2 linked regions of the Desulforamulus hydrothermalis Lam5 = DSM 18033 genome follow. Each later gene encodes a partner of the first gene's protein in a complex. Links are inferred from orthologs where the notes say so. Each region holds a gene or a part of one and is shown on either strand. Other genes may lie near its edges. The genes, in order: secY and secG.

Region 1 (3,303 bases):
ATGTGGGAGCCGGCTTAGGGAAGGCGGCAGAAGTTCCCGAAGCCATCCGCAAGGGTGTTGAAGATGCCAAGAAAAATCTGATTAAAGTGCCCTTACATGGCACAACCATTACGCACGAAGTAGTGGGCCATTTTGGCGCCGGCAAAGTTTTAATGAAGCCTGCCGCCAAAGGTACCGGAGTTATTGCCGGCGGCCCTGTGCGGGCAATTTTGGAACTGGCCGGGATTCGGGATATTTTAACCAAATCCCTGGGCTCCAACAATGCCAACAACATGGTTAACGCTACTATGGACGGTCTTAAAAAACTTAAGACCCCTGAAGAAGTAGCCCGCTTACGTGGCAAAACAGTGGAAGAATTGTTAGGTTAGGGGGACGGACAATGGCCAAGCTGAAAATCACACTGGTACGCAGTCTTATCGGCAGGCCGGAGGCACAGCGGAAAATTGTCCGCGCCCTTGGCTTGGGTAAGACCAATAGTGTAGTGGAAAAAAGTGATTCTCCCGCCATCAGGGGAATGATCAATAAAGTTGCTCACCTGGTTAAGGTTGAGGAAGCCTAAAGGAGGTGTACCGGTTGAATCTCCACGAATTAAGACCAGCCCCCGGAGCGAGAAGAAAAGCAACCCGCAAGGGCCAGGGTATCGGTTCCGGTTTAGGTAAAACCGCCGGCAGAGGACATAAAGGTCAAAAGGCAAGATCCGGCGGCGGTGTACGCCCTGGTTTTGAAGGCGGTCAAATGCCTTTGCAGCGCCGGTTCCCTAAACGGGGCTTCACCAATATCTTTAAAAAGAAAATCACTGCCATTAATGTGGATGCCCTCAATGTGTTTGAATCCGGCACAGAGGTAACCCCTGAGAAATTACTGGAAGCAGGTGTGATCAAGAAAATCGGCGACGGTGTAAAAATTCTGGGTGACGGCAACCTGGAAAAAGCTTTAACCGTGAAGGTGCACGCCTTTAGCCAAACGGCTGCTGAAAAGATAGCAGCTGCCGGCGGAAAAGCCGAGGTGATCTAAGGTTGTTAGATAACCTGAAAACCGCTTTTAAACTGGACGAACTGCGCAGCAAGCTGCTGTTTACCTTAGCCATGCTGTTCTTGTTCCGGGTGGGCGCCCACATCCCGGTGCCCGGCATTAACCCGGCTGCTTTTGCAGATCTGCTGACCAAGGGACAATTGCTGGGTTTCTTTGATGTCATTTCCGGGGGTGCCTTTAAAAATGCCAGTATTTTTGCCATGAGCATTACCCCCTACATTAACGCCTCTATTATTATGCAGCTGTTAACGGTGGTAATACCGCACCTGGAAAGGTTGGCCAAGGAAGGCGAGGAAGGACGCAAGAAAATCACCCAGTACACCCGCTATTTTACGGCCGTACTGGCCTTTATCCAGGCCATCGGTATGTCGGTGGCGCTTAAAGGGGCACTGGTTAATCCCACCGTATTAAACTACCTGCTGGTGGCTATCACATTTACAGCAGGGACGGTATTACTGATGTGGATTGGCGAGCAGATTACCGAAAAAGGCATTGGCAACGGTATTTCCCTGTTGATTTTTGCAGGTATTGTATCCCGTATTCCGGCAGCCCTTGTGAGCATCGGCCAGTATCTGCAGGCCGGCACAATTAACATCCTGAGCGTTCTGGTTCTGGTTGTTATCGGCGCCCTGGTGATTGCTGCGGTTGTGGCTGTGCAGGAAGGCCAGCGCCGTATCCCTGTACAATACGCCAAGCGTGTTGTGGGGCGTCGGGTTTACGGCGGTCAAACTTCTCACCTGCCCTTAAAAGTGAACCAGGCCGGCGTGATCCCCATCATCTTTGCCTCGTCACTTTTAATGTTCCCGGGTCAGATTGCTTCCTGGTTTGCCGGCAATGCCGTAGCAGACTGGTACCTCAAGTGGTTTGCCTGGGGGGGCGTACTGAACAGCATTCTTTATGCCATGCTGATCATTGGCTTCACATATTTCTACACAGCGGTGATTATGAACCCGCTGGATATGGCGGAAAACATTAAAAAGTATGGTGGCTTTATTCCCGGTCTGCGTCCGGGCCGTTCTACCGCCGAATATATCAGTAAAATCATGAGCAGGATTACACTGGCGGGCGCTGTTTTCCTGGCTGTTATCGCCATCCTGCCCAACATCATACTTACCTTAACCCGGATTCCCAACGTATACTTTGGCGGCACCGCTCTCTTAATCGTGGTGGGTGTTGCTTTAGATACGATGAAGCAGATTGAGTCGCACCTGCTGATGCGGAGTTACCAGGGATTCCTGAAGTAGCAGGTGGGATTCTATGATTACCATTAAGAATGAGCGAGAGTTAAACTACATGCGGGATGCAGGGCGGGTGGTGGCGCAAACCTTTGTCGAAATTAAGGACATGGTAAAGCCCGGCGTTACCACCAAAGAACTTGATTTAAAGGCTGAAGATTTTATTATCAGCAAGGGTGCTAAACCGGCTTTTAAAGGGTACGGCGGTTTCCCGGCAACCTTGTGCACCTCGGTTAATGAACAGGTGGTGCACGGCATCCCCGGTTTAAGAAAACTGGAAAATGGGGATATTATTAGCATTGACTGTGGTGCGGTAATTAACGGTTTTGTCGGCGACAGCGCCATTACCCTCCCGGTTGGCGAAATCAGCCAGCAAGCCTGGGATTTATTAAAAGTCACCGAGCAATCCCTGTATGCCGGCATTGCTCAAGCAGTGGAGGGGAACCGCCTGACAGATGTATCCCATGCCATCCAGCAATGGGTGGAAAAGCATAATATGTCAGTTGTTCGGGATTATGTAGGGCACGGTATCGGATCTAAAATACATGAAGACCCTCAGATACCCAATTTTGGACCTCCCGGCCGGGGCCCCCGGCTGAAAAAAGGCATGACGTTAGCCATTGAGCCAATGGTTAACCTGGGCACCTTTGAGGTGCGCACGCTGCCGGACAACTGGACGGTTGTGACACTGGACGGTAAGTTGTCGGCCCACTTTGAACACACAATAGCCATAACCGATGATACACCAGAAATTCTTACAAAGATTTAAGTGGCCAGGAACACAGAGAGGTGTTGAAAGTGCAAGGTTTGGTTGGTGAAGTGAGGCCCGGGCAGCTGGTAAGTTCGACCCAGGGGCGTGACGCAGGAAGGTACTACCTGGTTGTGCATCAGTCTGAGGATGGTTTTGTATTGGTTACTGACGGTGAATATAAAGGGATTGAAAAACCCAAGAAAAAAAACCCCAAGCATCTTAAAATCTGGCCGCTGGTTTCCCGGTCCGTCGGGGCGAAGCTGGTGTCCCGGAGCAAAGTAACAA
Region 2 (3,165 bases), on another replicon or contig:
TTCTTCAACCATACCGTAAGCAGCTTCACCAACCGCACGCATGGTTTGGGAACCTACCAAGAAGGGTACAGCACCGCCAATGAAGATACCAACCAGTACCATGGGTTCGGTCATGTTCACAACGAATTCTTCTAAACCAAACTTGTGCTTAACGCCGTCAACGTAAGCGCTGAACAGAGCCAATGCGGTCAGGGCAGCAGAACCGATGGCAAAGCCCTTGGCGATAGCGGCGGTGGTGTTACCTACAGCGTCCAGTTTGTCGGTCTTAACACGAACTTCCGGCGGCAGTTCAGCCATTTCGGCGATACCACCGGCGTTGTCAGCCACCGGACCGAAGGAGTCCATGGCAACAACCATACCGGCGGAGGACAGCATACCCATAGCAGCCATCGCAATACCGTAGATGGCCCACTCGGCTGCCTTATCAGCAGGAGCGGCAGAACCTACTGCCCAGAAGGCAAAGAAGATTGCGCCGGCAAACACCAGCATGGGAATGAAGGTGGATTCCATACCAACAGCCAGACCGTGGATAACGTTGGTAGCCGGACCGGACTTGGAAGCCTCAGCAATACGGGTAACGGAAGCTTTGCCGGTACCGGTATACAGCTCAGTTAAGTAACCTACTGCTACGTTAACAATCAAGCCGGCTAAAACAGCCATAAATACGCCGGTGGCGATGGAAGCGGTTTCACCGATGAAGGTAACTTTCGCCAGGAAGAAGGTACCGGCAGCGGTTAAGATGTTGGTTACCCAGAGACCTACGTTCAGGGCAGCCTGCGGGTTGCCGTCTTCACTGGTGCGTACAAAGAAGGTACCGATAATGGCAGCGATAATACCGATAGCGCCTACTAACAGCGGGAAGATAATGCCGGGGAAACCAAACAGGGTGTTACCGATCAGCATAGCTGCGATGGTGGTGGCAGCATAGGATTCAAACAGGTCGGCACCCATACCGGCGGTGTCACCGACGTTGTCACCGACGTTGTCAGCAATAACCGCAGGGTTACGGGGGTCATCCTCGGGGATACCGGCTTCTACTTTACCTACCAGGTCAGCACCTACGTCAGCAGCTTTGGTGTAGATACCGCCGCCGACACGGGCGAAGAATGCAATGGCGGAAGCACCGAAAGCAAAGGAGTTGATAATCAGCGGGTTGCCGAAAATAATGTACAGCACGGAAACGCCCAGCAGACCCAGACCGGCAACCGACAGACCCATTACAGCACCGGCACGGAAGGATACGTTGAGGGCCTTGGCCAGGCCGTGGCTGCGGGCCGCCTCAGCAGTACGGGCGTTGGACTTGGTGGTGGAGGTCATGCCCAGGTAACCGGCAACGGCAGATAAAACGGCACCTACCAGGAAGGAAATAGCGGAGGCAGGACCTACCGGCAGGTGGCTGCCGGGTTGTTGTTCAACAAAATACTGAGCAGCCCAGAGAAGAACAAAAATAATGAGAGCAAAAGGAATCAGAGTTTTGTACTGGCGGTTTAAGTAAGCCATGGCACCTTCGTGCACAGCTTCGGAGATTTCACGCATTTTGGGTGTGCCCATGTCTTCTTTCAGGATGCTGGCCAGCGTAAACAGGGCAAACACAAGAGCCAGCGCACCGGCACCCGCAGCGTAATAAGCGAGCATCATGTTTTGTTCCACTTGAAAGTTACCCTCCTTGTCCCAAATAAAATAAAATCAAATCACACCTACTTCATTACCACTAAAATCATGGAAGTCAAACCAAAGGCAACAGCAATGAAGGCCGTGAGCCTGCCGAGTTTTTCATCTAAACCCTTTTTCTTTCCTCCGAATATTGCCTCGGCACCACCGGCAATCGAACCGGACAAGCCGGCACTTTTACCAGACTGCAGCAAGACGGTTGCTATTAATGATAGTGCAATAAGTACATGAATGGCAGTCACAAAACCCTTTAACAAAACCCCACCTCCTTTTGAAAATTTATGACAATAACAGACTTGTATACTTAGTAATTATAGCACAACGTGAAATATGTGACAATCTGTATTCATGTAAAAATAGGCAGCCAAGGTTTACTCAGGTAAACCCTGGCTTTGTCTGACGGCTATTTTGTGATTATGTTAACAAACTCTAACCCCGCAGGTTATAAAATACCTCCCGGCCCCGGTACCTGGCCAGTTGGCCCAGCTCTCCCTCAATGCGCAGCAGCTGGTTGTATTTGGCCACCCGGTCGGTGCGGGAAGGGGCGCCGGTTTTGATCTGCCCGGCATTGACCGCCACCGCCAGGTCGGCTATGGTGGTGTCGTCTGTTTCGCCGGAACGGTGGGAAACCACTGCGGTATAGCCGGCCCGCTTGGCTGTTTCGATGGCATCCAGGGTTTCGCTTAAGGTGCCGATCTGATTAACTTTAATTAAAACAGAGTTGGCCACCCCGGCTTTAATGCCTTTGGCCAGGCGCTCGGTGTTGGTGACAAACAGGTCGTCACCCACCAGTTGGATTTGCTGCCCCAGGGCGCCGGTCAGTTTGGCCCAGCCCTCCCAGTCGTCTTCCGCCAGCCCGTCTTCTATGCTGATGATGGGGTATTTGTCTGTCAGTCTCCGGTAGAAGTCGATCATTTGGTCGGAGGTATAGGTGACTCCTTCGCCCTCCAGGATGTATTTGCCGTCTTTGTACAGTTCGGTGGCCGCTACATCAAGGCCCAGGAGGATGTCTTGCCCGGGTTTGTAGCCCGCTTTTTCGATGGCTTCCATGATTACTGCCAGGGCTTCTTCGTTGCTCTTGAGGTTGGGGGCAAAGCCGCCTTCGTCTCCCACGGCGGTGTTAAGGCCGCGGCCTTTCAGTACGCTTTTCAGGCGGTGGAAGATTTCCGCCCCCATGCGCAGCCCTTCCGAGAAGCTGTCGGCACCCACCGGCAGGATCATGAATTCCTGAATGTCGACGTTGTTGTCGGCATGGACCCCGCCGTTTAATATGTTCATCATGGGTACCGGCAGTTCCCGGGCGTTAACGCCTCCGATGTACTGGTAGAGGGGCAGCCCGCTGTAGTTGGCGGCTGCCCGGGCTACGGCCAGGGAGACGCCCAGGATGGCGTTGGCCCCCAGTTTGCTTTTGTTGGGGGTGCCGTCCAGTTCTGTCATTAGCCGGTCAATGCCTGCCTGGTCGGTAACGTCCAGGCCGATCAGTTCCGGCCCGAT

The links.
Region 2: the proteins of secY (region 1) and secG are in contact, whole or in part, in a crystal structure (PDB 5AWW), measured with the Thermus thermophilus proteins. The link is inferred for Desulforamulus hydrothermalis Lam5 = DSM 18033 from one-to-one orthologs. Residues at the interface, in WP_096411648.1 of Thermus thermophilus: Leu14, Gln16, Arg17, Phe20, Ile34, Pro35, Pro37, Ile72, Arg108, Arg109, Asn112, Gln113, Arg116, Ile117, Ile120, Pro145, Gly146, Trp147, Phe152, Phe155, Val156, Val159, Thr160, Val162, Ala163, Gly164, Ala166, Leu167, Trp170, Glu173; in WP_223903268.1 of Thermus thermophilus: Tyr5, Ile9, Tyr12, Leu13, Ala16, Leu19, Val20, Val23, Leu24, Gln26, Glu27, Pro28, Gln30, Gly31, Ala32, Asp34, Leu35, Met36, Gly37, Gly38, Ser39, Ala40, Asp41, Leu42, Phe43, Ala45, Arg46, Val48, Tyr53, Thr56.

Annotation. Positions count from the first base shown.
Region 1 is NZ_CAOS01000007.1:53,178-56,480, forward strand. Bases 165-3,146 are described here. They hold secY (preprotein translocase subunit SecY), read left to right. Parts: upstream 165-1,016; coding sequence 1,017-2,276; downstream 2,277-3,146. Other genes in these bases: rpsE (30S ribosomal protein S5), read left to right, coding at 165-368; rpmD (50S ribosomal protein L30), read left to right, coding at 380-559; rplO (50S ribosomal protein L15), read left to right, coding at 574-1,014; map (type I methionyl aminopeptidase), read left to right, coding at 2,290-3,036; DESHY_RS04925 (KOW domain-containing RNA-binding protein), read left to right, coding at 3,066-3,146. In the rest of the region: more of rpsE, read left to right, coding at 1-164; more of DESHY_RS04925, read left to right, coding at 3,147-3,303. UniProt on the Bacillus subtilis protein: The central subunit of the protein translocation channel SecYEG. Consists of two halves formed by TMs 1-5 and 6-10.
Region 2 is NZ_CAOS01000003.1:550,172-553,336, forward strand. Bases 314-3,157 are described here. They hold secG (preprotein translocase subunit SecG), read right to left. Parts: upstream 1,929-3,157; coding sequence 1,698-1,928; downstream 314-1,697. Other genes in these bases: DESHY_RS03590 (sodium-translocating pyrophosphatase), read right to left, coding at 314-1,638; eno (phosphopyruvate hydratase), read right to left, coding at 2,101-3,157. Also shown: more of DESHY_RS03590, read right to left, coding at 1-313; more of eno, read right to left, coding at 3,158-3,165. UniProt on the Bacillus subtilis protein: Involved in protein export. Participates in an early event of protein translocation.